3 regions of the Allobosea sp. GW823-FHT02B03 genome follow, and region 3 is predicted to be linked to each of the others. Evidence: predicted binding sites of a transcription regulator. Region 3 holds the regulator's gene; each other region holds the start of a gene.

Region 1 (9,737 bases), 310 kb from region 3:
CTCTATATGGCGCAGGCGCTGCGGGCGATGGGCGTCACCGTCGAGGAGCCGGACGCGACCAGCTTCGTCGTCACCGGCGATGGCAGGCTGCGGGCGCCGACGGCACCGCTCTTCCTCGGCAATGCCGGCACCGCGACCCGCTTCCTCACCGCCGCGGCGGCGCTGGTCGAGGGGCAGGTCGTGGTCGATGGCGACGAGCATATGCGCAAGCGGCCGATCGCGCCGCTGGTCACGGCGCTGCGGACGCTCGGCGTCGCGGTCGAGGCGCCGAGCGGCTGCCCACCGGTGACGATCGCCGGGCAGGGCGGTTTTGCAGGCGGGCGGGTCGAGGTCGATGGCGGGCTGTCGAGCCAATATGTCTCGGCGCTGCTGATGGCCGGCGCCTGCGCGCGCGGGCCGGTCGAGGTTGCGCTGACCGGCAAGGAGATCGGGGCGCGCGGCTATGTCGACCTGACGCTGGCGACGATGGCGGCCTTCGGCGCCAAGGTTTCGCAACCGGATGCGGCGATCTGGCGGATCGAGCCGACCGGCTACCGCGCCGCCGACTACCTGATCGAGCCCGATGCCTCGGCCGCGACCTATCTCTGGGCGGCGGAAGTGCTGACCGGCGGCGCCATCGACCTCGGCGTGCCGGCGGCGGCCTTCACCCAACCCGACGCCAAGGCGCATGCGCTGATCGCCGCCTTCCCGAACCTGCCGGCCGAGATCGACGGCTCGCAGATGCAGGATGCGGTGCCGACGCTCGCCGTGCTCGCCGCCTTCAACAGGACGCCGGTGCGCTTCACCGGCATCGCCAATCTACGCGTCAAGGAGTGCGACCGAGTCTCGGCGCTGTCGCAGGGCCTGTCGCGGATCCGGCCGGGGCTCGGGGTGGAAGAGGGCGACGATCTGCTCGTCGCTTCCGATCCCGGACTCGCCGGGCAGACCCTGCCGGCGGAGATCGACACCTTCGCCGACCATCGCATCGCGATGAGCTTCGCGCTGGCCGGGCTGAAGATAGGCGGCATCACCATCCTCGATCCGGCCTGCGTGGCGAAGACCTATCCGGATTACTGGCGGGCGCTCGCCTCGCTCGGCGTGCGCTTCGAGGGCGAGGCGCCTGAGGCGCGAAACCCATGCAGTCCGGGGTTTGAAACCGGGTCGAGGTCGTCGCCAGGCGAGGCGGTTTGAGCGGCTGGAGTGCGCTGATTTTGGTTCGCGGGATGACGCTTCGGCAATGTCGCGCGCTTGCCAGCCGGGCGGGATGACGGCAATCTCCGCCCAGCGATACCTTAAGCGGGCCTATGCCGAAGCGTTCTCTCTTCGGGCAACAGGACATGGGAAGCCCAGAATCATGATCATCGACGATAGGAATGCCGATGCCGGCAAGCTGCACGCGGCCGCCTTGCGCGGGCGCCGGATCGGCGGGCTCGACCGCCGGTCGTTTCTGGCCGGCTCGGCCGCCGGTCTCGGCGCGCTGGCGCTGGGCGGCTGCGCGACATCCGACGGCATGAGCCTCGCCGAGGCGCAGAAGCTCTACGGCCCGGTGCCCGAGGAGAAGTTCCCGGTTCCGGCGATCGACGTCAGCAAGGTCGATCCGAAGTACTTCCGGCGGACGGTAGCCTACGACACCAAGGAGCCGGCCGGTACGATCATCGTCGATCCCGCCAATTACTATGTCTATCGCGTCGCGGGCGACGGCACCGCGACCCGCTATGGCGCCAATGTCGGCCGCGACGGCTTCCGCTGGAACGGCAACGCCTATGTCGGGCGCAAGTCCGAGTGGCCGACCTGGACGCCGCCCAAGGAGATGATCAAGCGCCAGCCCGAGGTCGCGAAATATGCCCGCGGCATGCCGGGCGGCCTCGAAAACCCGCTCGGCGCGCGCACGCTCCATCTCTACCAGAACGGCGCCTACACGCTGTACACGATCTATGCGTCCCTCGACGCGGAATCGATCGGCAACGGCATCACCAGCGGCTGCGTCGGCCTGCTCACGCAGGACATGATGCACCTCTACGCACAGACCCCGGTCAAGACGAAGGTGGTCGTCCTGCCGGCCTAGGCAAAAGCTGACGAGACGCTGCAATTGCGCAGCGCGATGCGCCGCCGCTTCCCGGAAGCGGCGGCGTTGTCGTTTCCGCCGCGCTCGACGGGGCGGGCGAATCTCGAACGGGATTCGGGGAGGCGATGTCCGCAGGGCTACCCCCTAAGAGCCGTGGCCTTGCGCAGGCCCCGAAGCCAACATGGCGCTTGCGTGTGACGGGCGCCTTCGCGCGCCGACGTTGGGGCTTTCGGCGGAATGACCGAGGACAGCAAGTTCCGATACTTCCTGTGCCGCCACGCGCACGATCCCGTCGAGATCAATCTGTCGGAGTATGTCGACCCTTTCGTCGACGTCTTCCTGGCGTACTGGGTCGGTGTCCTGAAGATGCTCGAGGTCCTGCTCGATGCCGATGGCCTCGTCTTCTACATCGTCTGGGGAACGGAGACGGTGCGGGAGCTGCCGAGCTACGGGAAGAACGTCGTCGTCCTGCTCCTGATGGAGGAGTTCTGCGAGATTCCGCCCTATTTCGACAAGGTGCGCTACGTCTTCAAGACGCACGGCTTCTTTCCTTATGTGAACACGCTTCAGCTGGGCGCGAGCCTGGCATTGCTGGTGAAGGCGGTCAGGGACGCCGCACGCTGGGCTCGCAGCAGCGGCCTTCTGGCGCTCCGGCACAAGGGCGCGATCGTCCGCGAGGAGGGCGGCATGACCGTTCCGCTCGGCTATGCCAGGCAGACGGACCTGCCGGGCAAGCCGTTCGCCGAGCGCCGCTATGCGGTCTCCTTCATCGGCAGCGTGAAGCAGCGCGCCTATCACCCGCTCTCCATCCGGGCTCTGCTGGGAACGCCCAAGGACATTGCCCGCACGCGCATGCTGGAGGAATTGCAGCGGCTCGCCACGAGCATGCCGGGCGAGGTGTTCTGGGCCGATACGGGCTCCTACATGAACGGTGTGCTCTCCGACGGGGTCCGCTATTCCGAGCTGATGGCCGACTCCAAGATCTGCCTCGCCCCGCGGGGGTCCTCGACCGAGACCTTTCGGCTGTTCGAGGGCATGCGGCAGGGCTGCGTCGTGATCTGCGACCGGGTGCCCCGGCACTGGTTCTTCGAAGATTGCCCCTTCATCCAGCTCGACGACTGGTCCGAGCTTGGCCCTTGCGTGAACGACCTGCTCGCCGACCGGGAGCGCCTCGAAGACTTGCACAAGCGCGCGCTCGACTGGTGGCAGCGGCGCTGCGCGCCTCAGGCGCTCGCCGGTGTCATGGCGGAGCGCCTCGCGCGGGCGCCGCAGATCGGCGGCGGAGCGGAGGCGGATGTTTCTGGGCTGGAGCCTCAGCTCTGAGCCGCGCCAGGCGCGCAAGTTTTGCAAGTGGCTCCGGCCGTGCGATCGTCGCGCGTTCGGGGGCGAACAGGCGAGGGCGCTATGGATACGGACCCGGCGGCCAAGGACCGCGTCACACAAGTCCTGAAGAAGCATCTGGAACTCGCACAAGAGCAGCTCGACATGGCCGAGCGCGGCGTCCTTCTGTCGATCGACGGCGCGCCGGAAGGCATCAACCTGACCAGGGAAGCCCTCGCCATCCGCGTCGAGCAGTTGCAGGGCGCGCTCGACCGGCAGCAGGGACGCGGCTGAGCCAGGCGGCGAGCCGTCACCGCTCGCCTACGCTGGTCGGAGTATCCATTGCAGGAACCGCTCCCGAAGCTGATTGACCATTCGCAGCATCGGGTCGTTCTCGATCATTGGGCCGCCACTGAAATCAAAACTCGCTCCCCCGCCGACACCTGTCACGAGCGTGCGGGGGTAGGTGACCAGTGTTTTTCCGGACGCTGCGTCGATCACATCGATATGGGCGAGGAGCGTGTTCTGGTTGCCGGATTGTCCCGCAAAGAGCACCGCTACGAAGCGGCGCCCGGGGTCGAGAATTTCAGCATTGTGCATCGTGACAACGATTTTCACTGGCCTGGTACCTGTGAATGCACCTTGCATCTTTGCCGCGAAGGAGGCTTTGACCCGGTTGGAGAACTGAGCGGCGACAAACGCACGGTATTGTTCGCGAGGTAGTTCAGGCTCGACGATGCGTGGGGGTGTATCGCGCTCGCCACTTTCGATGACCTTAACCTCGAGGCCATTGGCTTTCATGAATTCGTGCCTGACCGACATCCACGACGAGGACGCGACTTGCGCCAGGGCGCCTTCGACGGAAACGACCTTCCATGTCCTGGCTTCGTCCACGGAAATCGGGGGCGGCGAGGTTACGCAACCGGCCATCAAAGTCGTGGCCGCGATGCCTAGAAGGGCCCGTCTGGATATCTTTGCTGTCTTCTGGAAGGTCGGCAGGCGTAGGCGCTCGATCATATCAATCTTCCAGATGGAATCATCAGCCTCCCCGATCTTCCGGTCGGGTTCCTGAACGTCAATTAGTCCTTCGATGCTGAGCGCCAGCTTGAAAGCCTACCGTGTCCGGCATCCGGGTTGCCAAGTTGCTCTGATAAGGGGCCGTGCGCGCGCTCTGGCACGGGGCTGCCTTGAGGCCGAAGCCGCCATAGCTTCCGTTCGGCGCGCGCTGAGAGGAGCTACAGCTACCGCGACGAAGCGCTCGCGAATCTCCGGGGACAACTTCCGATTTGTCCTTGAACAAAACGAGAACATCATTGATAGTCTGTGCCGGGATCGCTAGGGTCCGCTTCCGGTCGATCGGCCGGTTTGTGGTGAAGTGCGCAGGAAAACGGAGCCTGTCATGGCTGGTAGCGTCAACAAGGTCATTCTGGTCGGCAATCTCGGGCGCGACCCCGAGGTGCGGCGCCTCGGCAGCGGCGAGCCGGTCGTCAATCTGCGCATCGCCACCTCGGAAACCTGGCGCGACAAGCAGTCGGGCGAGCGCAAGGAGCGCACCGAGTGGCATTCCGTGGTGATCTTCAACGAGAACCTCGCCAAGGTCGCCGAGCAGTATCTGAAGAAGGGCTCGAAGGTTTACATCGAGGGCCAGCTGCAGACCCGCAAATGGCAGGACCAGCAGGGCGTCGAGAAGTACACGACCGAGATCGTGCTGCAGCGCTTCCGCGGCGAGCTCACCATCCTCGACAGCCGCGGCCAGGGCGGCTCGGACGAATATGGCGAGGGCGGCGGCTCCTCCTTCGAGGATCGCTCCTCCGGTGGCGGCTCCTTCGGCCGCCAGAGCCCGATGGGCGGCAGCGGCGGCGGCTCGCGCCAGCCGGCGATGTCGGGCGGCGGTTCGGGCGGCTCGCGGTCCTCGAGCCATCTCGACGACGACATCCCGTTCTAGGCTGGGACGTTTCAGATAATGCAAGTTCTTGGGAGTTAAGGCGTTGTTTTAACGTCTTTTCCTTAATGGGCTACCTTGCTTTCTGCAGCCTGCGGCGACGCTAGGGCGGAACGCTGATTCTTGTCAGGAAACGCCCGAAACCCATACGCAGTGCGCTGGTCGAAATGTGCCAACGGCGAGCGCATGCCGCTTCTCGTCCAAGTGGCAGCGGGGCCGCGGCGTGAGTGAGCTTACCACCTCGCGCATCAGGTGCGATGGCTCTGGATTCGAGGCCGGTACGAAGCCGTTCGAACTTGCCGTCCTTTTCGTGCAGTTTCGCTCGCTCGATTCAATTGCGATGAGGTCGCTGCAAGCTGGCTTGTCAGCCCGATCACCCTCGATGCTCGGCTGATCGAGAAGCCGCTGGCTGTCGGCGGGTTCGTCGATATCATCGGCTTTTTGGACGCACGTCGCGCGCTCGTCTGGGCTTGGAAGGGGCCGGCTGGGGTTAAAACGGCGGCCGGGGGCATCGCCGCCGAGGGAGCGGCCGTCTTGCCTCCACGTCCTGCCGAAGGCCCCCTTTGAGAGCATCGTTAGATCGCTTGAGGAGCAGATCGCCTTCGCTTCGAGAGCGGAAAAACGCGCCAACAAGCGCTCGATGCGGTCGTTGGCGCGGGGTACTCAAATTAGCGGTATGGAACTCTGGATTTTCGAAAATTCACCGAAAGTCCATATCCCAGGGAGGACGTGAATGTCGTGAGAGAAGCCATTGCTTCGCCGTAATCCAGACAAGGACCAACAACGATCTCGACAATTGGCAACAGATTCGCACTCTCGCAGGAGCTTAGGTCGAGCTGCTTGAACGGTACAATTCGATCTTGAGAAACGCGGTACTCAGTTTGCTGTTTCTCGGCATAGAGGCGCCACTCATCCTCTTCCGCGAAAGCAGGATGCTTAATTTCCTCTACCAGTTCAAAAAGGCATTCACCGAATCTCATGGACAACCAATTTCTCGCTGATTGTTTTCCCCATCCTGTGCTGTCCAGTATGCAGATATTCGCAGCCACAATTGGCTCGAAGCGCGCAATAATATCGTCGATGAGTTGAGACTCTTTTTGACCGCCATAGGTAATTCGACGCAGGTTCATGCTAGGTTTCGGCATATTTAACCCAGCGAACTTGCTGGGATCAAAGCCGATCGCATACCCTCGCCCGTGGTTGCCGTATGCTCGCCACTGGCTCAACAGATCGCCCGCAGCTGAAAAGCAGCAAGCGTATCGATCCATCCCAATCGTTTGCGTTTGGCGTGTATCCGCGGATAGCGCATAAAAGTCGATGAAGTCGGCGAGCACCTGCTCGGACTCCTTTGCGCGAAACCGGTTTGCGTGAGTGTCGAAATTTGCAGTTAGGGATAATAATTCAGTAGTGTCGTTTAAATATTTTGTACTTGTAGCCCATGTTTTTCTTGTTTTTAGGATATTCATTAAGGCGTTTGCATCGCAATAATGGTATATTATGCCACTTGGGGCGTGTCTATTATTTCGATCATCAAGCCATTTATCTACGCAGGCTATGGCTGATCGAATGAAATTTTTGGGCGGGATTTGCTCAAAATCGACGTCATTCTGCATAATACGTCTCATTCGTTCGCTGTTTAGCGAGTCAATACGTTCTTTCCAATCCATTTCTATTCAATCCCGTTACTACGCCTGGATCCATAGAGTATATATCCGAACTTATGTCAGCTGGTGTTCGAAACCTGACGAAACGTCACGGCGGTCGATGGGGGCCTTCGCAACGCCGGGCGTGATCCATCTCGATGCGGCCGACCTGATACTGAAAGCGGCCTCACTTGTGCGGCTCGTCGACGGGCGACTCTTCGCCGAGCAACCTTTCCATCCGCATGAACAATGGACGAACTCACGATCTCCCATGCTGAGCCGCGGGTTAGCCGACGGCGTCGCGCATGTGCGCGCTTGCCTCGATCTCGATGTCCCCTTCGGCCAGCGCCATCTCTACATGGGCACGCATAACCACCTGCTTCAGCTCGGCGGCTCGGTCTATCTGGAAGGTCGTGGCGCTTGACCCAAAGGGCGAGAGGCCCGGCCGCATCGCCGCTGCGCGGTGCATCGCCGGTCGGCGCGGCCGGCCGGATCATCCCGCGGGCTCCCGCGGGCCGCAGGGCGGCTGCCCGCCCGCGGCGATGGACAAAGCCGGCGAAATGGCCAATCTCCTCGTTATCGCCACGCTGTCCTGCGAAACCCTGCCATCATGACCATTCACGATTCCGCCGTTCCCGCGCTCTCCGTCTGGGTCGCGCTGGAGAGCCCCACTCATCACGTGCCCGGCGTCAACGGCATGATGGACCTCGTCGCGAGCGAGGTCGAAGGCCTGCCGATCGCGGTCGAGCGCATCCCTGGCCGCGACGGGCTCGGCGACAGCCTGGTGCTGCGCGCCGGCGTCGACAATGGCGAGAAGGCCGTCGCGCTGATGTCGCATCTCGACACGGTGCACCCGGTCGGCACCACCGCCAGGGACCTGCCGGTCCGGGTCGAGGGCGACCGGCTTTACGGGCCCGGCGTCTACGACATGAAGGGCGGTGCCTGGCTGGCGCTGCAGGCCTTCAAGGATGCCGCCAAGGCCGGTGCGGCCCGGCGGCCGATGGTCTTCCTGTTCACGCCGGACGAGGAGATCGGCTCGCCGACGACACGCGGGCTGATCGAGGATATCGGCCGCCGATCGATGGCGGTGCTGGTCACCGAGCCGGCGCGCGAGGGCGGCAAGATCGTCACCGCGCGCAAGGGCGTCGGCCGCTTCGAGGTCAAGATCGAGGGGCGCCCGGCCCATTCCGGCTCGCGCCATGCCGATGGCCGCAACGCCATCCGCGAGGCGGCCCACCAGATCCTCGCCGTCGAGGGCATGACCGACTATTCGCGCGGCATCACCACCACGGTCGCGCTGGTCGGCGGCGGCACGGCGGCGAACGTCATCCCGCAGCATGCCTGGTTCAGCGTCGATTGCCGCGTCACCACCGTTGCCGACGGCGCTGCGATGGAAAAGCGCATTCTCGGCCTCAAGCCCCATGATCCGGATGTGAAGGTCATGGTCAGCGGCGGCATGAACCGTCCGCCCTATGAGAAGAGCGCCGAGGTCTCGGCTCTCTACGAGAAGGCGAGGGCGATCGCCGCCGCTAGCGGCTTCGACCTGCAGGACTGCCCGATGACCGGCGGCGGCTCGGACGGCAATTTTACCGCGGCGCTCGGCGTCCCGACGCTGGATGGGCTCGGCATCGATGGCGACGGCGCCCACACCTTGCAGGAATACGGGTTGATCCCGTCGATCGCCCCGCGCCGGGCGCTGATCAAGGGGCTGCTCGAGACGCTTTAGCACTCCGCGTCATGGTCGGGCTTGTCCCGACCATCCACGTCTTCCTTCCTACAATGTGCTGTTCAAGACACGGATGCTCGCCACAGGGGCGAGCACGACGGGGTGAAGCCCCTTCCGTTAGCCGGGCAAATCCGCTCTGATCCGTCTCAAGGCCGAGAAGCCGGCCGGAGCAAGGGAGCGCGGCATGAAGGGCTGGATCGCGGGCGTGCTGGGTGTCGTCGGGATGATGGTGACGGGAATGGCGGACGCTCAGGAGCTGATCGTCGAGAAGAAAATCTTCGAGCTGCCGAGCTACACCACGCAAGGCGGGCGCACGCTGAAGAACGTCAAGGTCGGCTGGGAGAGCTACGGCACGCTCAACGCCGACAAGTCCAACGCGATCCTGATCTGCCATTTCTTCTCGGCGAATTCGCATGCCGCCGGCAAATATGCGGCCTCCGATGCGGCGCCCGGCTATTGGGACGCGATAATCGGCCCGGGCAAGGCGATCGATACCGACAAGTATTTCGTCCTGTCCTCGGACACGCTGGTCAACCTCAACACCGGCGATCCGAAGACCACGACCACCGGCCCAGCCTCGATCGATCCCGACACCGGCAAGCCCTATGCGCTCGACTTTCCGGTCGTGACCGTCGGCGATTTCGTCAATGTCCAGAAGGCATTGGTCGAAAGTCTTGGAATCAAGAAGCTGGTCATGGTCGCCGGTCCCTCGATGGGCGCGCTGCAGACCTATGAATGGGCCGCGAGCCATCCCGACATGGTCGGCAAGGCGATGGCGGTGATCGGCGCGGCCGAGGCCGATGCCCAGCTGATCGCCTGGCTCGACGTCTGGGCGGCTCCGATCCTCGTCGATCCGAACTGGAACAAGGGCGACTACTACGGCAAGACGCCGCCCAATGCCGGCCTCGCCAAGGCGCTGACCGCGGTGACGCTGCAAGCCAATCACGGCGACTGGACCAATGGCACCTTCGGCCGCCGCCCCGCCAAGGAAGGCGACGACCCGGCCAAGGCGCTCGGCAACAAGTTTCAGGTGCAGAGCGTGCTCGACAATGCCGGCGAGGC
Region 2 (9,737 bases), on a different contig from region 3:
GGCGCCGGACGGCTTCGAGCACGCGGCCGAGCGCCGCCTCGTTCTCGTCGCTCCACAGCCCGAGATCGTCGGGGCTGATCCGGCCCTCCGGCTCGACCGCCGTCGCCTCGATGATCAGGAGGCCGGCACCGGAGAGGGCGAGGTTCCCGAGATGGATCAGGTGCCAGTCGGTCGCCGAGCCATTCTCCGCCGAATACTGGCACATCGGCGCGATGACGATGCGGTTCGGGAGCTGGAGCCCGTCGAGAGTAAGCGGGCGGAAGAGCTGGCTTGTCATGCGCTGTCCTCGGGCTGCGGGAGCGGTGGGAAGGCCGGGAGCCGGCCGGCTGCAGTTCAGCCGGAGACCAGCCAGATCGCGAAGGGGAATGTCAGGGCCGCGGCCGCGGTCGAGATCACGATGGCGGCAGCCAGCGGCCGGCTGTCGGTCTCGAAGCGCTCCGAGATCACGAAGACATTGGCGGCGATCGGCAGCGCCGCATAGAGCACGCCGGCCTTGACCCAGAACGGGTCGAGCCTGAGCACGACCGCGAGCACGAACCAGGTCAGCAGCGGGTGCAGCACCAGCTTGCCGAGGACGAGCGGCAGCACCCCGCGCAGCGGCAGCCTGCCTTCCCGGCTCCACTGCCAGGCGGCGACGCCGAGCGCGAAGATGCCAACCGGAGCGGCCGAGCCGCCAAGGAAGACGAGGAAGCGGTCGATCGGCTCGGGGATGGAAAGGCCGCTGAGCGAGAGCGCGACGCCGCCCATGATCGAGAGCATGAATGGGTTGACGATGGTGCCGCGCACCAGCCGCGCCGCGATACGCCAGGGCGAGCCCTTGCCCCGCCCGGCCTCGATCAGCCCGATTGCGAGGGGGACGACCAGCGCCGTGTCGCAGATCAGCCCGATCGCGATCGGTGCGGCGGCTCCGTCGCCAAGGAAGGCGAGCATCAGGGGAATGCCGAGGAAGGCGAAGTTGCCGCCGACCAGGCTTTGGCCGCGCGAGACCGCATTGGGGAAGGGTAGCCCGAAAAAGCGGCGGGCGATCAGGATGCCGAGGCCCATCACGGCGATGCCGATCAGCGCCAGCGCCGCGAAGAACACACCGTTCCAGAGCTCTGCGATCGGTTGGCGCGACATTACCCGGAGCACCATCGCCGGCGTCGCCACCATGAAGGCATAGGTGTTGAGAACCCGGACCGCATCGCTGCCGAACAGGCCGCGCCAGGCGGAAAGCGCGCCGAGCCCGATCACGGCGAAGAAGGGCGTGCTGGTGGCGAGGAAATGCAGCATGGCGGGTCCGGCGGCCCGTGTGCCGGACCCTGGGCGAGGAGCTAGCAGATTTCCGCCGCGATGACGGCCCCCGCCCATGCATGGCGCCCGGCACGTTTGCGGGATGGACGCAGCGGTCTGCCGCGGATCATGCGCGGCCGAGGCGTTCGAGCGCGAGCTGGAGCGGCAGGTCGGAGACGCGGATGAAGCCGAGATAGGGGTGGTCCATGTCGATGATCAGGACCAGCGCCGCCGTCACCGACAGCGCCGAGGCGAACAGCGTCACCACCACCGTGGCATTGCCCGGGGCCAGAAGGCCGAAGGAGGCGAAGAGCAAAGCGAGCCAGAAGACGAGGATGATGATGAAGATGCCGGGAAATCCGCCGGTTTCGGTTTCCGGCCGCTGCCACCTCATTTCCGAAATCTGCGAGCTGAGCTGGAGCGCGCGGACCTGAAGCCAGCGCTGCCCGTCATTTCCCGGCACCAGGCGCCTGAGGCCGACCTGGATGGGCTCGACGTCGAGGCCCTCGTGCAGCAATCCCTCGCGCTGGTCCCTGAGTTCGTTCAGCCGGGCCTGGAGGCTCCTTCGCAGCGTCTCCCGCAGGGCCGCCGTCTCCGGCCCGTACTGGGCCATCGTCCGATCGAGCAGCACCACATGCGCGGCCGAGGTCCTGAGCTCTGACGCTGCCTCGTCGAAGGACCGTTTCGCCGAGGCGATCAGCAGGCCGAGCGCGATGGCGGACAGTGTCCCGATGATCGCGGTCGCGAGCTTGATCAACTCCCGGGAGTCAGGGGAGAGGTGATGGTCAGGCAGGCGGGCGCGCAGCAACATTCCGCCAGCTGCCGCGCCGAATATGAAGAGGAACGCGACGGCGCCGACCAGGAACGGAGTCATGCCCTTCCCCCGCATTTGCGTGGCGCGAGATTAGTCGGCAAGCCACAGGCGCGGTAGTGAGCGTTTGGGTAGCGAAGTGCCGCCTGACAGCTTTCGTCGGCTGGACTATTTCCGCGCTGCGGCGCCGGCGGTCTTCGCCGCCCTGCCGCGCCAGGCCTTGAGAGCGGGCTCGACGACAAAATGCATGCCGACGAGGCAGAGCCCGCCGATCGCCACTCCGAACACGGCCGAAGCGCCGGCGGTGGTCAGCCATGCGAGCAGGCCGGACGCCGCCGGGACGGCCTGCCCGACGGTTACCGAGACGCCATGAATGGCGTGCTCGATTCCGTCGAGGCCGTAGCCGGCGAGGCCATGGATGATGATGCCGCCGCCGACCCAGAGCATCGCGGCCGTGCCGACCGCGCTCAAGGCTTTCAGGAAATGCGGCATGCCGAGGACGAGGCCGCGGCCGATCTGCCGGATGATGGGCTTGCCGGTGCGCGCCATGGCCGCGCCCGCATCGTCCGCCTTCACGATCAAGGCGACGGCGCCGTAGACCAGCATGGTCATGCCGAGGCCGACCACGGCGAGCACCAGGCCTTGCGTCCAGTAGGATGAGGTGGTGACGGTCGCGAGCGTGATCGCCATGATCTCGGCCGAGAGGATGAAGTCGGTCTTGATCGCGCCCGAGATCTTCTGCTGCTCGAGCTGTGCGGCATCGAGGATTTCGGCCGTGCCTTCGCCTTGCGCCGTCTCGTGCTCGGCATGCGGCACGACGAGCTCGTGGACCTTCTCGAAGCCTTCGAAGCAGAGATAGGCGCCGCCCGCCATCAGAAGCGGGGTGATCGCCCAGGGCGCGATGAAGCTCAGCACCAGCGCCGCTGGCAGCAGGAAGATGAGCTTGTTCTTGAGCGAGCCGAGCGCGATCTTCCAGATGATCGGCAATTCGCGGTCGGCGGAGAAGCCGACGGCATAGCGCGGCGTCACCGCCGCATCGTCGATGACGATGCCCGCAGCCTTGGCGCCTGCCTTGGTCGCCTGGCTCGCCGCATCGTCGAGCGCGGCGGCCGCGACCTTGGCGAGGCCGGCGATGTCGTCGAGAAGCGCGAACAGTCCTGAGCTCATCTCGGTCCCCGGAAAGGCGGCCGCTGGCGTGCCTGCGTCGCAGCAAGCCGATCAGCGTTTCCTTGATATGACAGAAACGCCGGGATTGGCGACAGTTGCGCCGGCTGGAAGACAATTCCGGCCGCGTCTCGCCTTTCTGGCAAGGAGCGTGCCGCATATCCGGGCTTGACTCCGGCGGGGTTTGGGAGTGGTTTTATATCGGAACAAATAGTGAACATTATTCCATGTCCGATGCTTCTTCCCGTTCCCTGGCCGGCCTCCGGCAGAGTCTCGCTCTGGCGGGGCTGGCGCGCGAGCTCGCGCCGGTGGAGCGCGTCGGCTTCGGCATGGCGGAGCTGGATGAGCCGCTGGGCGGCGGCATCGCCCGGGCCGCCCTGCACGAGGTCTATGCCTCGGCTGGGGCCGATCTGCCCGCGGCGACCGGCTTCGCCGCGGCCCTGGCCCTGCGGGCCGCGGGGACGCGGCCGCTGCTCTGGGTTCGGCAGGATTTCCTGGCGGCCGAGGCCGGCCGGCTGCACCCGTCCGGTCTCGCCGAGCTCGGCCTCGATCCCGCGCAGGTGCTGCTGGTGCGGGCCCGCGATGCCGAGGGCGTGTTGCGTGCCGGGGCCGAGGCGGCCCGCTGTTCGGCTCTCGGCGCGGCGCTGATCGAGCCCTGGGGCGAGCCGCGCCAGCTCGATCTGACCGCCAGCCGGCGCCTCGTTCTGGCGGCCGAGGCGTCCGGCGTCATGACCCTGCTGCTGCGGGTCGCTCCCGAGCCGGCGCCCAGCGCGGCGACGACGCGCTGGCTGGTGCGGGCCCTGCCGTCGCGGCCGCGCGAGGCCAATGCGCCGGGTGATCCGGCCTTCAGTTTGAGGCTGCTGCGCCATCGCGGCGGCCTCGGTGAGTGTGAGTGGCGTGTGGAGTGGAACCGTGAGCGACGATCTTTCCAGGAATGGAGCCGGGAGGGGGGAGGCCGACAGGATGCAGCGCCGCTATCTCGCCCTCTGGTTTCCATTCCTGGCGAGCGACCGGCTGCATCGGCAGAGGGCGCTCCCGCCTGGCGCCGGGCCGGATGAGCGACCGCTCGTCCTGGTCGAGAAGGAAGGCGGCGCGCTCAGGCTCGCCGATTGCGACCGGCGTGCCGTCGCGCTCGGCCTCACCCGTGGCCTGACCCTTGCCGATGCCCGCGCCCGCATTCCCGATCTCGCCATCGCCGAGGCCGATCCCGCCGCCGATGCGCGCTTCCTCGAACGCCTCGCCGGGCTCTGCGACCGTTTCACCCCGCTGGTCGCGCTCGACCCGCCGCATGGGCTGGCGCTCGACATCAGCGGCTGCGCCCATCTCTTCGGCGGCGAAGCGGCGCTGCGCCAGGAGATCGGCATCCGGCTGCGCCGGCTCGGCCTCCAGCTTCGCGCCAGCATCGCCGGCACGCCCGAGGCGGCGCGTGCGCTGGCCCGCTTCGGCGATTGCGCGATCTCCCCGCCGGGCGGCGATGCGGAGCGCACCCGGCTCCTGCCGGTCGCCGCCCTGGAGGCGCCGCCCGAGGTCATTCTTGCCCTGTCGCGGGCCGGGCTGAAGACGCTTGCGGATATCGCTGCCCGCCCTGCGGGCACGCTGTCCGCCCGCTTCGGCGAGGCCCTCGCCAGGCGCCTGCAACGCATCCTCGGCCATGAGGATATCCGCATCACGCCCTTGCGGCCGCCGCCCGATTGCATGGTCGAGCGGCATTTCCCCGAGCCGCTGCAGGATACCGAGGGGCTGGAGGCGATCCTGCGGCACCTGCTCGACGAGGCCGCCCGCATCCTCGAGCAGCGCGGCGAGGGCGGACGTGCCTTCGAGATCAGCTTCTTTCGCAGCGACGGCGCGGTCCGGCGCCTTTTCCTCGAGACCGGTCGTCCCTCCCGGGATCCTGCCGCCATCCTGCGGCTCTATCGCGAGCGCATCGACACGCTGGCAGACCCGCTCGATCCCGGTTTCGGCTTCGATGCGATCCGCCTCGCCGTGCCGGTCTGCGAGCCGCTCGGGACGCCGCAGGCGAGCCTCGACGGGCGTGCCGTCGAGGAGGAGGCGGTGGCCGATCTGGTCGACCGGCTCGTCGCCCGCTTCGGCCGCGACCGGGTGCTGCGCTTCGTCGCCCGCAACTCCCACCATCCCGAGCGGGAAGCGGGGGTGATCCCGGCTGTCGGCACGCCGGCCCCGGCGCAGGCCTGGCCGGAACCCGAACCGGGCGAGCCGCCGGCGCGCCCACTCCAGCTCTTCGAGCCGCCGCAGCCGGTGGAGACGCTCGCCGAGGTGCCGGACGGGCCGCCTTTGCGCTTTCGCTGGCGCCGGGTGCTGCATGAGATCGCCCGCGCCGAGGGGCCGGAGCGGATCGCGCCGGAATGGTGGCGCGACGGGCCGGACGAGCCGACGCGCGATTACTACCGTGTCGAGGATGCGCAGGGGCGCCGCTTCTGGCTGTTCCGCGCCGGGCTCTACGATCGCGAGAGCGTCCAGCCACGCTGGTTCCTGCACGGGCTGTTCGCATGACGACTTACGCCGAGCCCGTCGCCGCGACGAATTTCTCCTTCCTGCGCGGCGCCTCGCCCGGGCCGAACTTGGTCATGACCGCGCTGCTGCTCGGCCAGACAGGCCTCGGCATTGCCGACCGCAACACGCTCGCCGGCGTGGTGCGGGCCTGGAGCGCGCTGCGCGATCTGCGCGAGACCGGCTTGCCTGCCGCGGAAAAGGTCCGCGAGGGCGGCAGCCCCGGCGAGTATGTCTGGGTCGAGAATCCGGCTTTTGCCGATCTGCCCTTCACGGAAGAGCAACTGCGGACGAGGGCGCAGGCCTTCAAGCTCGTCACCGGCAGCCGCCTCGTCTTCGCCGACGGCACGCCCGACATCGTCGCTTATCCCGCCAATCGTGCCGGCTGGGGTCGGCTCTGCCGCCTGCTGACAGTCGGTAATCTGAAGACGGCAACGAAGGGCGAATGCATCCTCGCCCTCGACGATCTCCTGAACGATGCCCGCGACCTCCTGCTGATCGTCATGCCGGAGCGCCGGCTCGATGGCCTGCCGGATCTTCTCGCCCGGCTCGATGCTGCCGCGCCCGGCGCCGTCTGGCTTGCCGCCACCATGTCGCGCCGCGGTGACGACCGCCGCCGCCTCGCCCGGCTGAGGGGCATCGCGGCCCCGACCCGCACCCCGCTGATCGCCACGAACGACGTGCTCTACGACGCGCCCGGACAGCGCGATCTGCAGGACCTCGTGACCTGCATTCGCGAGGGCACGACGATCGCCAGGGCCGGGCGCCTGCTCGAGGCCAATGCCGAGCGCCATCTCAAGACCCCACAGGAGATGGCCCGGCTGTTCAAGGAGGCGCCGGAGGCGATCGAGGAGACGCAGCATCTCTTCGGCCGCGTCGATTTCGACCTCGATCAGCTCAGATACGAATATCCCGACGAGCCGGTGCCGCCCGGCTGGACGCCGCAGGGCTGGCTGGAGGAACTGGTGCGCCGGCGCCTGCCGATGCGCTATCCAGGCGGCATCCCGCCCGCGGTCCAGAAGCAGGTCGACGACGAACTCGTCCTGATCAGCAGGCTCGACTATGCCCGCTATTTCCTGACCATCCGCCAGATCGTCGAGTTCGCCGAAAGCGAGGGCATTCTCTGCCAGGGGCGAGGCTCGGCCGCCAATTCGGCCGTCTGCTACGCGCTCGGCATCACCGCGGTCGATCCGGCCGAGCATACCCTGCTCTTCGCGCGATTCATCTCGGAGGAGCGGCGCGAGCCGCCCGATATCGACGTCGATTTCGAGCATGAACGGCGCGAGGAGGTGATCCAGTGGATCTACCGGACCTATGGCCGTGAGCGCGCCGGCATCGCCGCGACCGTGATCCATTACCGGCCGCGCAGCGCCATCCGCGAGGCCGGCAAGGTGCTGGGGCTGACCGAGGACGTCACCGCCCGCCTCGCCGCGACGCAATGGGGCAGCTGGGGCTCCGACATCACCCGCGAACAGGTCCGCCAGGCCGGGCTCGATCCCGACAATCCGGTGATCGCGCAGGCCGTGCAGTTCGCCGTGCGCCTGCTCGGCTTCCCGCGTCATCTCTCGCAGCATGTCGGCGGCTTCGTGCTGATGCGCGGGCGCCTCGACGAGACCGTGCCGATCGGCAATGCCGCGATGGAGGATCGCACCTTCATCGAATGGGACAAGGACGATATCGACGCGCTGCGCCTGATGAAGGTCGACGTGCTGGCGCTGGGCATGCTGACCTGCATCCGCAAGGCATTTGACCTGCTGCGCGAGCATGAAGGCATCGACCTGGGGCTCGCTGACGTCCCGCAAAACGACAAGGCGACCTACGCCATGCTGCAGCGGGGCGAGTCGCTCGGCGTCTTCCAGGTCGAGAGCCGGGCGCAGATGAATATGCTGCCGCGGTTGAAGCCGAGAGAGTTCTACGATCTCGTCATCCAGGTTGCGATCGTCCGCCCCGGCCCGATCCAGGGCAATATGGTGCATCCCTATCTGAAGCGGCGCTCCGGGATCGAGAAGGTCAGTTACCCGTCGCCGTCCCCGGCTCATGGGGAGAGGGACGAGCTCTATCAGGTTCTGAAGCGGACCCTCGGCGTGCCGCTGTTCCAGGAGCAGGCGATGCAGCTCGCCATGACGGCGGCGAAATTCACCGATCCCGAAGCCAACGGCCTGCGTCGCGCCATGGCGACCTTCCGCAATGTCGGCACCATCGGCCAATATGAAGCGCTGATGGTCGGGCGCATGGTCGAGCGTGGCTATGAGCCGGCCTTCGCCCAGCGCTGCTTCGAGCAGATCAAGGGATTCGGCAGCTATGGCTTCCCGGAAAGCCACGCCGCCTCCTTCGCCAAGCTGGTCTATGTCTCCTCCTGGCTGAAATGCCATTATCCGGCGATCTTCGCCGCGGCGCTGCTGAACGCGCAGCCCATGGGCTTCTACGCCCCGGCCCAGATCGTCCGGGAGGCGCAGGAGAATGGCGGCGTCGAGCCGCGGCCGATCGATGTGAATTCCAGCGCCTGGGACAATCTCTTGGAGCCGGCGGCGCCCGGCTGGAAGAGCCCCTGGGCATTGCGCCTCGGGCTGCGCCAGCTCGATGGCTTCAAGGAGGCTTGGGCGGAGCGCCTGCTAGCGGCTCGCGGCGACGGCTATCGCGATGTCGAGGGGCTCGCCCGCCGGGCGCGGCTGCCGGCGCGTGCCATGCGCCTGCTCGCCGATGCCGACGCCTTCCGCTCGCTCGGGCTGGACCGGCGCGAGGCGCTCTGGGCGGTGCGGCGTCTGCCGGATGACGAGGCCCTGCCGCTGTTCGAGGCGGCAACGGCCCGCGAGCTCGGGGAGGAGCCGGAGGCAGCCTTGCCGGCGATGCCGCTAGCCGAGCATGTCGTCGCCGACTACCAGACGGCGCGGCTCTCGCTGAAGGGCCATCCGATGGGCCTGCTGCGCCCGCGCTTTACAGGGGCGGGCGTCGCGACCTGCGCGGCGATCGCCGCCGGACGCGACGGGGCCTTTGCGAGCGTCGCCGGCGTCGTGCTGGTGCGCCAGCGCCCCGGCAAGGGCAATGCCATCTTCATCACGCTGGAGGACGAGACCGGCATCGCCAACATCGTGCTCTGGGCCCGCGATTTCGTCCGCTTCCGCCGCGAGGTGATGGCGGCGCGGCTGCTCCTGGTCGAAGGCAGGGTACAGAAGAGCGTCGAGGGCGTGGTGCATCTGATGGCGCGGCGCGTCTTCGACCGCTCGGCCGATCTGCTCGGCCTGTCCGATACCCACCGGGCCGAGATCGCGCTCAGCCGTGCCGACGAGTTCCTGCACCCGCAGCATCCGCGCGCCGGTCATCCGCGCAATGTCCGCATCCTCCCGAAGTCGCGCGATTTCCACTGAGCTTGCGCCGGTCGGAAGCTGCTCAGAAAACGACATGATTTACGGGCAGATGGAGGCAGCCCCTGCCGGGTCTTGGTTGAAATAGCGACGGATGAACGACGGAAAACGGCTTCTTCGGCTGGCCTTCAAGCGGCTGGAGCAGGAACTGCCCGACAGGCTCGCCGCGGCCAGCCGCTGGCTCAGGCATCCCTCCTCGCGGCTCGTCCGCATTCCAGCGGCGCTCCTGCTGATCCTCGGCGGCATCTTCTCGATCCTGCCCTTCCTCGGCATCTGGATGTTGCCTCTGGGCCTGATGCTGATCGCCGCCGACATCCCTTTCCTGCGCAAGCCGATGGCGGCTTTCGCGATGCGCAGCGTCGGCCTGCTCGAGCGCTATCGGGCCTGGCGCGCCAGGCGGTGAAGCGGCCAATGCCTTCCGCGGTCCCACCGGGACCGCGGAGCCTGGAAAGCGCAGCGACCTGCGCGGGTATCCATCCGATAGGCCATCGATCACGGGCACTGGCTCAATGAATGGCAGTGCCCGGTTCGGGCACGTCGTGCCCCTCCGCAGCATAGGCTACGATCTTGTTCCTGAGCGTCCTGATCGAGAGCCCAAGGATATGCGCGGCATGCGTACG
Region 3 (9,737 bases):
TCCGGAGCTGTCGGTGCGCCGCAAGCCCGTGGTCGCGATCCTCGCCACCGGCGACGAGCTCGTCCTGCCGGGCGAGCCGGTCGGACCCGACCAGATCGTCGCCTCGAACAGCTATGCGCTGGCCGCACTGGTCGAGCAGGCGGGCGGCACAGCGCTCGATCTCGGCATCGCCCGCGACAACCACCCCGACCTCGCCGCCCGCATCGAGGCGGCGAAGGCGGCGAATGCCGATGTGCTGATCACGCTCGGCGGCGCCTCGGTCGGCGCGCATGACCTCGTCCAGGCCGCGCTCAAGGCCCAGGGCATGGATCTCGGCTTCTGGAAGATCGCGATGCGGCCGGGCAAGCCGATGATGATGGGCAGGCTCGGCCCGATGGTCGCGCTTGGCCTCCCCGGCAACCCGGTCTCCTCGATCGTCTGCGGACACCTCTTCGTCACGCCGCTGATTGAGGCCCTGCTCGGCATGGCCGAGCCAGAGCGCGACCGCGGCGAGCCGGCGGTCCTCGCCGTCGACCTGCCGGCGAATGACGAACGCCAGGACTATCTGCGCTCGACCTTCGTGACGGAAGCCGGCGAGCGCCGGGTGAAGCCCTTTCCCAAGCAGGATTCCTCGATGCTGGCGAACCTCGCCCGGGCCGAGGCGCTGGTGATCCGGCCGGTTTTCGCCGAACCGGCCAAGGCGGGCGATCCGTGCCGGATCATCCGGTTGCGCTGAGGCCGATCAGCGGCAGCGCAGATAGCGCGTGCCGCCATAGACGACCTCGTCGTTCGAGACGACCTTGAGGGTCCGGCTGGCGCGACGCTTCGGCCCGTCGATGCTGAAGCAGGTGCCGCTCATCCTGTATTCGTTGGCGGATACGCGGTCTATCCGGCTGAAATGGCAACCGCCCTCGCCGGCCTCGCCGGTGCGGCCGCCGCGGTTGAAGCCGACATAGGCGCCCTCGGTGCCCTCCTTCAGCCATCTGCAGCCCTGCTGCGCGGGATCGCCGAATTCGCCGCGCACCGGCAGTTCGGCGGCGCTCGCCATACCGGCCACCGCCGCGGCCATCAGCGCGCTCAATATCCTCAACCTGACCGCCATCGCTCCCTCCTCTCGCCGTGGCGCCCCACGCTGGGCAAAGCTTCGCTTGCACGCAGAAGGGCCAGTTTCGCGCGGCGCAATACGGCCGACGGACGTCCCTTGCGGAACACAAGGCGAACGGGTATGTTGTTCGTGCTTTGTTTCGATTCCGATGCGAAAGGCCGGGGCGGCGAGATCATGCTGACACGCAAACAGTTCGAACTGCTTCGCTTCATCCATGAACGCCTGCGGGAATCCGGCGTACCGCCCTCCTTCGACGAGATGAAGGACGCGCTCGACCTGCGCTCCAAATCCGGCATCCACCGGCTGATCATGGCGCTGGAGGAACGCGGTTTCATTCGCCGGCTGCCGAACCGCGCCCGCGCGCTCGAAGTCATCAAGATGCCGGACGGGATCGGCGGGCCGCAGGCGCAGCGCGGGCGCTTCAGCCCCTCGGTCGTCCAGGGCGGACTCGGCCAGACCCCGCCTGCCCCGGCAGCCAATCTAGCCAAGCCGCGCCCGGCGGGCGCCGAGGACAGCGGGCGCTCCACCGTCTCCATCCCAGTTATGGGCCGCATCGCCGCCGGCACGCCGATCTCGGCGATCCAGGATCGCAGCCATAGCGTCTCCATGCCCGCCGACATGCTCGGCGGCGGCGAGCACTATGCGCTCGAAGTCCGCGGCGATTCGATGATCGAGGCCGGTATTCTCGACGGCGACACCGTGGTCATCCGCAAGCAGGACACGGCCAATACCGGCGACATCATCGTCGCCCTGATCGACGACGAGGAAGCGACGCTGAAGCGCCTCCGCAAGCGCGGCTCCTCGATCGCGCTCGAGGCGGCCAACCCGGCCTATGAGACCCGCGTGCTCGGCCCGGACCGGGTCAAGATCCAGGGCCGGCTCGTCAATCTGATGCGGCGCTACTGAAGCATCCCGCTGTCCTCCGCCTGCTCAATCGGTGCAGCGGCGGACGATGGGGCGGGAGGCGCACGAGCTGGCTCCGCTGGAGAAGGCGCGGCGGGAGCGGGCCGGGCCCGGGTCCAGGGTCGCAGGCGCGTTGCGTCCTCGGCGGTGTAGGCGCGCCAGCTGCCGCCGCGCACGGACCCAAGCGCCGTCGCGCCATCGCGGGCGAGCGCGGCCCGGTCGATCAGTCGGGCGGTACAGGTGCCGTTGACGTGGAGCGGCGTGACGACGAGGTCGGCGCGCTGGCAGTCCTCGACGATGGCGACGCGGTCCTTTGTGTAGGCGACACTGCGGCCATCCTTGAGACGGATCACGCAGCCGCGCGCGTCGCAGGCGGCGCCCTCTCGCAAGGTGGCATCATCCGGAGGGCGGGAATCGCCGTCGGCATGGAGCCATTGCGTCAACACGAAGTGACTCGGCTTGCCTGCCAGGACGAGTCGTCCTTCGGCACCGCGCACCAGGATGCCGGAGCCGTCGCGCTCGATCAGGATGTCGGGCCGCGTCGGGTCCGAGGCGAGCGCCAGGCCGGCACAGAGCGGCAGGGCCGCGAGGAAGCGCAGGGCCGTCGTCCACAAGGTCAGCCAGAGCAGCGCCAGCGCGAACAGGGCGAGCGCCATGGCATCGAAGGCAGGCAGCACCACGGTCGAGCGTTCCATGCTGGCGACCCAATGGGCGAGCTGCAGGACGAGACCGGAAGCCCAGCCCATCAGGGCCCAGGCCGGCCAGTCGAGCCCGAATGGATAGGCCAGCACGCCGAAGACCGCGGCCGGCATGACGATCAGCGAGACGAAAGGCAGGGCGAGCGCGTTGCCGAGCAGGCCGAACGGGTTGAAGGTCTGGAAGTGGTAGACGCCGAAGGGCGCAGTCGCGGCCGTCGCCAGCAAGGTGGTGACGATGATGCCGACGGCTGAGAGCCAGAGCGGCCGCAGCGGCCAGGGCCAGCTTGCGGCGGCCGCATCCGGCGGGCGCTCCTGCCAGCGTTCGGCGAAGGCGATCAGCGCCGCGACCGCGCCGAAGGACATCTGGAAGCTCGGCCCGAGCAGCGCCTCCGGCTCGCGCAGCAGCACGATGATCGCGGCGAGTGCGAGATTGGGCATGCTGAGGGCCGGCCGGTCGACCAGGATGGCGCCGAGCATCACCAGCGTCATGATCAGCGAGCGCACGGTCGCAACCTCTGCGCCGGAGAAGACGCAATAGGCGGTAGCGCCGAACATCGCGGCGAGCGCGGCGATTTTCTTGACTGGCCAGAACAGCGCGATGCCTGGCGACAGCGCCAGCAATGCCCTCGCGAGCCAGAAGATCGTGCCGGCCGCCAGGACCATGTGCAGGCCGGAGATCGAGACGATGTGGTAGATGCCGGCGGCGCGCAGGTCGTCATTGGTCGGCTCAGTGATCAGGCCACGCTTGCCGGTGACCAGGGCGGCCGCCATCGCACCCGCCTGCCCGCCGCCGATGGTGGCGATGCGCTCGGTCAGCGCATTGCGGGCCTGGTCGATCGCGACGCTCCAGGCAAGTTGCCGCGACTGCGGCACCGGCGCCGGTGCCAGCGCGACCTTGCCGGCGATGCTGCCGACGGCGCCGATGCCACGGAAGAAGGCGTCGCGGGCAAAGTCGTAGCCGCCGGGACGCGCCGGCCCGGGCGGCGGCAGGAGCCGCGCGGTCGCGACGATGTGATCGCCCGGCTTCAGGGTCGTCGCGGCTGTGCTGACACGTATCCGGCGCGGCCGCTGCTGCGGGTCGACGCCCGGCATGTCGGTGACCACGACGAGGAGGCGGACACCCTTCTCGCGCTGCTCCAGTGCCTCGACGAAGCCGGTGACCTTGCCGACATGGAGGCGGGCGAGCGCCGGCGCCGCGATACTCGCCGTGCGCCAGGCTCCGGCCGCGAAGCCGGCGAAGACGGCGGCGAACCCCAGGCAGATCGCCATGGCGAGGCGCTTATGGCGCAGCAGCGACGCTGCGAGCGCCGACAAGGCGAAGCCGAGCAGCGGCGCAATCAGGCCCGGCTCACGATCGGCGAGGAAATACAGGATGACGCCGAGCCCGAGCGGCACGGGAAGCCAGTTGAAGAGGCGGCGGCGCTCGACCTCGGTTTCAAGCATGGCACCGAGGTGCATGCGCCAGCTGGCGGGATTCCAGGCTGGGCTCTGCGTCAGACGGCGCGTCCATCCTGCCCCGCCCTGCAAGGCAAGGACAGCCGCAACGGTCTTGCGGCGACGCCGGGGCGGAACGGAGAGCAATCGGCCTCCCTTTTGCCGCCAGCGCAGGAAGCGCTTAACGGCGGCCGCAAAGCCATGTTACAGCGACCGCGCCGGTTGTCAGCCCCGGCCGAGACCGCCCGTGAGCCGGCCCTCGCCCTTCATCCGCCCGTTCCGTCGGAGTCCTTCTTTCATGAGCGATGAGGTCGTCACGCGCTTTGCGCCGTCGCCTACCGGATTCCTCCATATCGGCGGCGCCCGCACCGCCCTGTTCAACTGGCTCTATGCACGCCGCCACGGCGGCAGGATGCTGTTGCGTATCGAGGATACCGATCGCGAGCGCTCCACCGATGCTGCGATCGCCGCGATCCTCGACGGTCTGTCCTGGCTCGGCCTCGATTGGGACGGTCAGACCGTCTACCAGTTCCAGCGCGCCGCTCGTCACCGCGAGGTCGCCGAGCAGATGCTCGCCGCCGGCAAGGCCTATTATTGCTATGCGACGCCGCAGGAACTCGACGAGATGCGCGAGAAGGCCAAGGCCGAAGGCCGGCCGATGCGCTATGACGGGCGCTGGCGCGACCGCGACCCGGCGACGGCGCCGGCCGGCGTCAAGCCGGTGATCCGCCTGCGGGCCGAGCAGACCGGCGAGACCGTGGTCGAGGACGAGGTCCAGGGCCGCGTCGTCTGGCAAAACGAGAATCTCGACGACCTCGTCCTGCTGCGCTCCGACGGCAACCCGACCTATATGCTCGCCGTGGTCGTCGATGACCATGACATGGGTGTCACCCATGTCATCCGCGGCGACGACCACCTCACCAATGCGGCGCGGCAGACGCAGATCTATCAGGCGATGGGCTGGAAGGTTCCCAGCATGTCGCACATCCCGCTGATTCACGGCGCTGACGGGGCCAAGCTCTCCAAGCGCCATGGCGCGCTTGGGGTCGATGCCTACCGGGCCATGGGCTATCTGCCGGCCGCCTTGCGCAACTATCTGCTGCGCCTCGGCTGGAGCCATGGCGACCAGGAGATCTTCTCGACCGAGGAGATGACGGCGCTGTTCAACCTCTCGTCGATCGGGCGCTCTCCGGCGCGCTTCGACTATGCCAAGCTGGAGAACCTGAACGGGCTCTATATGCGCCAGTCGGACGACCGCGAGCTGCTGGAGGCGCTCAAGGCGATCCTGCCCGAGATCGGGCCGGCCCGCGGTGTGCCGGCGAAACTCGCCCCGGCGCTCGAAAGCCGGTTCCTAGCCGCCATGCCCGGACTGAAGGAACGCGCCAAGACTTTAGTCGAACTGCTGGACAGCGCCTTCTATCTCTATGCCCAGCGTCCGTTGGCCCTCGAGCCCAAGGCGGCTGCACTGCTCGACGATGCGGCGCGCGAGCGGATGCCGAAGCTGGCCGCGAAGCTCGCGGCGCTGCCGGATTGGGAAACCCCGGCGCTCGAAGCCGCCGTGCGTGAATTCGCCGAGGCAAACAGCGTCAAGCTCGGCCAGGTGGCGCAGCCGCTGCGCGCCGCCCTGACCGGCCGCACCACCTCTCCGGGGCTGTTCGACGTGATGGCCGTGCTCGGGCGCGAGGAGGTTCTGGCGCGGCTCTCCGACGTCGCCTGAGCCGGCAGCGCAGGAGCGGCGATGCCGCACTGCGGGAGGTAACAGCGGAGGCCATGTCGCTCTCTGTTGAACCCCTCCCGGAAATGGTCTAGCAACGCGGCGTGGCGGCTGCTCCTTCCCCGGAGCGGCCGCTGCCAAAAACGCTTCAAAATCAGTCTGATGAACGCTTCCTCGCCGCAGCGGCACCCTCACATTCCGTCATGGAGCCGGCATTGCGGAGCTTCGGACGGCGCCAGATGACCAGTGATCGGTCGGAACGACATTCGGCCGCTGAGATGATTTGAGATCGAGCCTGAAAGGATCGGCATCCATGAGCGGAACCACGAGTCAGTTGAGTGTCGACGGCAAGACCGTCGACATGCCGGTCAAGGCTGGATCGATCGGACCTTCGGTCATCGACATCGGCAAGCTCTACGCCCAGACCGGGATGTTCACCTACGATCCCGGCTTCACCTCGACGGCGAGCTGCGAGTCGCAGATCACCTACATCGACGGCGACGAGGGCGTGCTGCTCTATCGCGGCTACCCGATCGAACAGCTCGCCGAGCACGGCGACTTCCTCGAGACCTGCTACCTGCTGCTCTACGGCGATCTGCCGACCGCGGCCCAGAAGGCCGATTTCGATTATCGCGTCACGCGCCACACCATGGTGCACGAGCAGATGGCCCGCTTCTTCCAGGGCTTCCGCCGCGACGCGCACCCGATGGCGGTACTGGTCGCCTCGGTCGGCGCCATGTCGGCCTTCTACCATGACTCGACCGACATCTCGGACCCGCAGCAGCGCATGATCGCGTCGATGCGGATGATCGCCAAGATGCCGACGCTGGCGGCGATGGCCTACAAGTACACGATCGGCCAGCCCTTCGTGTACCCGCTGAACTCGCTGGACTACAGCTCGAACTTCCTGCGCATGTGCTTTGCGGTCCCGGCCGAGGAGTACAAGGTCAACCCGGTGCTGGCGCGGGCGCTCGACCGCATCTTCATCCTGCACGCCGACCACGAGCAGAACGCCTCGACCTCGACGGTCCGCCTCGCCGGCTCCTCGGGCGCCAATCCCTTCGCCTGCATCGCGGCCGGCATCGCCTGCCTTTGGGGGCCCGCCCATGGCGGCGCCAACGAGGCCGCCCTCAAGATGCTCGAGGAGATCGGCTCGGTCGACAACATCCCGAAATACATCGCCAAGGCGAAGGACAAGAACGATCCCTTCCGCCTGATGGGCTTCGGGCATCGCGTCTACAAGAACTACGATCCGCGCGCCAAGATCATGCAGAAGACCACGCATGAGGTGCTCAACGAGCTCGGCATCAAGGACGACCCGCTGCTCGACGTCGCGATGGAGCTGGAGCGCATCGCCCTCTCCGACAGCTACTTCATCGAGAAGAAGCTCTATCCGAACATCGATTTCTATTCGGGCATCACGCTCAAGGCGATGGGCTTCCCGACCTCGATGTTCACGGCGCTGTTCGCGCTGGCGCGCTCGGTCGGCTGGATCGCGCAGTGGAAGGAGATGATCGAGGATCCGTCCCAGCGCATCGGCCGTCCGCGCCAGCTCTATACCGGCGCGCCGAAGCGCGACTACGCGCCGATCGGCCGGCGCTGAGCCGCACGCCATTCCAAGCCTTTTTGGGGCCGCGACGGGAAACCGCCGCGGCCTCATTGTTTCCAGGCATTGAGCTTTAGCCTGATCGTGACCTGCCGCCTCGACGCGCTACAGTCAGCTACAACGTCCAGGAGGATTTGAATAATGCCTCGTCCAACAGATCTGAGCCGCCGCAGCTTCCTCGTCGGCGCCTCGGCACTTCCGCTCGCCGGCGGGCTCGCTGCCCCCGCCTATGCACAAGCCAATTTTCCGACCCGGCCGATCACGCTGATCGTTCCCTTCGCAGCCGGCGGCTCGACTGACATCGTCGCGCGCCTCGTCGGCCAGAAGATGGGCGAGCTGCTCGGCCAGTCCGTGGTGATCGACAATCGCGCCGGCGCCGGCGGCAATATCGGCTCGACGGCCGTCGCGCGCGCGACGCCGGACGGGTACACGCTGCTGATGGGCACGATCTCGACCCATGCCCTCAACCCGGCCATCCTGAAGACGGTGACCTTCGACGCGGTCAAGGATTTCACGCCGATCTCGCTGCTGGCAGTAGTGCCCAATGTCATGGTGGTGCATCCGAGCTTCCCGGCGAAGACGGTCCAGGAGGTCTTGAAGGTCCTGAAGGACAATCCGGGCAAGTACTCTTATGCCTCGTCCGGCGTCGGCACGCCGCTGCACCTCTCGGGAGAGCTCTTCAAGTCGCTCGGCGGCGTCAGCATGAACCATGTGCCGTATCGCGGCGCCGGGCCCGCGCTGAACGATGTCGTATCCGGCGCGGTGCCGATCATGTTCGACAACCTGCCCTCCTCGGCGCAGTTCATCCGCACTGGGCAGTTGCGCGCCATCGGCGTGACCACCAAGGAGCGGGTTTCGTCCTTCCCGGATCTGCCGACGATCGCCGAAGGCGGCCTTGCTGGCTATGAGACCTACACCTGGAACGCACTCTTCGGCCCCGCCAACATGCCAAAGGCGGTCGTCGACAAGATCAATGCCGCGGCGAACAGTTCGCTGACCGATCCGACCGTGAAGCAACGGCTGGAGGATGTCAGCGCCGTCATCGTCGGCTCAACCCCGGAAGCCCTGGGCGAGCACGTCAAGGCTGAGCTGGCGAAATGGGCGCCGATCGCCAAGGCCTCGGGCGCGGCCGTCGAATAGCGCGGCGCTATCGTCCGGACACGGCGGCCGCTCGCGCTTCCACCAGCGCGAGCGCCGCTTCGACGGCATTCGCGGCCGGACTCGGTCCGGCACGGCGCATCTCGCGCTCGACTCCGGCGAAACCATCGAGCTGGCGCGTGCGGGCAGCCCCCTCCGGGATCACTGCGAGCAGCGCCTGCGCCAGCGCGTCCGGCGTTACATCGTCCTGGATGAACTCGGGAACGATATTCTCGCCGAGAATGAGATTGGGCAGGATCACGGTCGGCAGCTTGATCAGGCGGCGAGCCAGTGCAGCCTCCCAGCCGGCGCCACGATAGGCCGCGACGGTCGGTACCTGCGCCAGAGCGAGCTCAAGGGTCACCGTGCCGGACGCAGCGAGCGCGGCGCGCGCCTGACGGAAAGCCGCGAGCTTGGCCGCTTCGCCCGTGACGATCTCTGGCTTCACCGACCAGTCGGCAACGACCTGGCTGATGGTGTCGACTAGACGCGGCACGGCCGGAAGGACGAAGCGCGCCTGCGGCAAGGCCTGGGCGATACGAGCGATCGTCTCGCCGAAAGCCGGCATGAGATGGCGGATCTCGGAACCACGGCTGCCGGGAAGCACGAGAATGAGGGGAGCCGCCGCATCGGCTCGCAAGCGGGCCTCGTCGACATCGGGGCGCAGCTCATCCAGACGCTCGATCAGCGGGTGCCCGACATAGACCGTCTCCGGTCCGCCGAGGCGCGCCAGAGCTTCCGGCTCGAACGGCAACAGCGCCAGGATGCGGTCGACATGCGGGCGCATGCGCCGCGCCCGGCCCTGTCGCCAGGCCCAGACGCTCGGGCAGACCCAGTGTGCGATCGGCACTGCCGGATTGAGCCTGCGCAGCTTCTTGTCGACGCGCAGCCCGAAATCCGGAGCGTCGATCGTCAGCATCAGATCGGGAGCGCAGGCCGCCGCGGCCTTCGCAGCGTCAGATATCCGCCGCAGCAGCAGCGGCAGGCGTGCCACGACCGGGCCGAAGCCCATCACCGCGATGTCTTCCTGCGGGAAGACGCTCTCCAGCCCTTCGGCCGCCAGGACTTCGCCACCGACGCCATGCAACACGAGAGGGCGCTCGCCGAGATGCTGGCGTAGTTGCTGCACGAAGCGGGCACCGAGCGCGTCGCCGGAGGCTT

The links. Region 3 encodes LexA, which represses DNA repair genes until DNA is damaged. Its sites were predicted from a motif close to TGTTCNNNNTGTGTTCNG; they were not measured.
Region 1: the regulator LexA is predicted to act here: its motif matches at 4,657-4,674, upstream of ssb (single-stranded DNA-binding protein).
Region 2: the regulator LexA is predicted to act here: its motif matches at 3,450-3,467, upstream of AC1REK_RS00745 (ImuA family protein).

What each region holds. Positions count from the first base shown of each region.
Region 1 covers NZ_JBXAJY010000003.1:682,029-691,765, reverse strand. Annotated here, with positions in the region: partial or broken gene AC1REK_RS12850 (3-phosphoshikimate 1-carboxyvinyltransferase) at 1-1,089, shown strand, start outside; gene AC1REK_RS12845 (L,D-transpeptidase) at 1,334-2,044, shown strand; gene AC1REK_RS12840 (glycosyltransferase family 47 protein) at 2,282-3,367, shown strand; gene AC1REK_RS12835 (hypothetical protein) at 3,449-3,658, shown strand; gene AC1REK_RS12830 (hypothetical protein) at 3,686-4,381, opposite strand; gene ssb (single-stranded DNA-binding protein) at 4,764-5,309, shown strand; gene AC1REK_RS12820 (DUF2971 domain-containing protein) at 5,975-6,919, opposite strand; gene AC1REK_RS12815 (hypothetical protein) at 7,071-7,373, shown strand; gene AC1REK_RS12810 (M20 family metallopeptidase) at 7,560-8,675, shown strand; gene AC1REK_RS12805 (E22 family MetX-like putative esterase) at 8,860-9,737, shown strand, end outside.
Region 2 covers NZ_JBXAJY010000001.1:147,875-157,611, forward strand. Annotated here, with positions in the region: gene AC1REK_RS00725 (NADH:flavin oxidoreductase/NADH oxidase) at 1-277, opposite strand, end outside; gene AC1REK_RS00730 (AEC family transporter) at 334-1,272, opposite strand; gene AC1REK_RS00735 (bestrophin-like domain) at 1,400-2,146, opposite strand; gene AC1REK_RS00740 (DUF808 domain-containing protein) at 2,252-3,250, opposite strand; gene AC1REK_RS00745 (ImuA family protein) at 3,475-4,305, shown strand; gene AC1REK_RS00750 (Y-family DNA polymerase) at 4,211-5,758, shown strand; gene AC1REK_RS00755 (error-prone DNA polymerase) at 5,755-9,120, shown strand; gene AC1REK_RS00760 (hypothetical protein) at 9,212-9,520, shown strand; gene AC1REK_RS00765 (helix-turn-helix domain-containing protein) at 9,624-9,737, opposite strand, start outside.
Region 3 covers NZ_JBXAJY010000003.1:372,163-381,899, forward strand. Annotated here, with positions in the region: gene AC1REK_RS11400 (molybdopterin molybdotransferase MoeA) at 1-715, shown strand, start outside; gene AC1REK_RS11405 (hypothetical protein) at 722-1,081, opposite strand; gene lexA (transcriptional repressor LexA) at 1,259-1,990, shown strand; gene AC1REK_RS11415 (ComEC/Rec2 family competence protein) at 1,984-4,128, opposite strand; gene gltX (glutamate--tRNA ligase) at 4,418-5,836, shown strand; gene gltA (citrate synthase) at 6,147-7,436, shown strand; gene AC1REK_RS11430 (Bug family tripartite tricarboxylate transporter substrate binding protein) at 7,581-8,579, shown strand; gene lpxB (lipid-A-disaccharide synthase) at 8,587-9,737, opposite strand, start outside.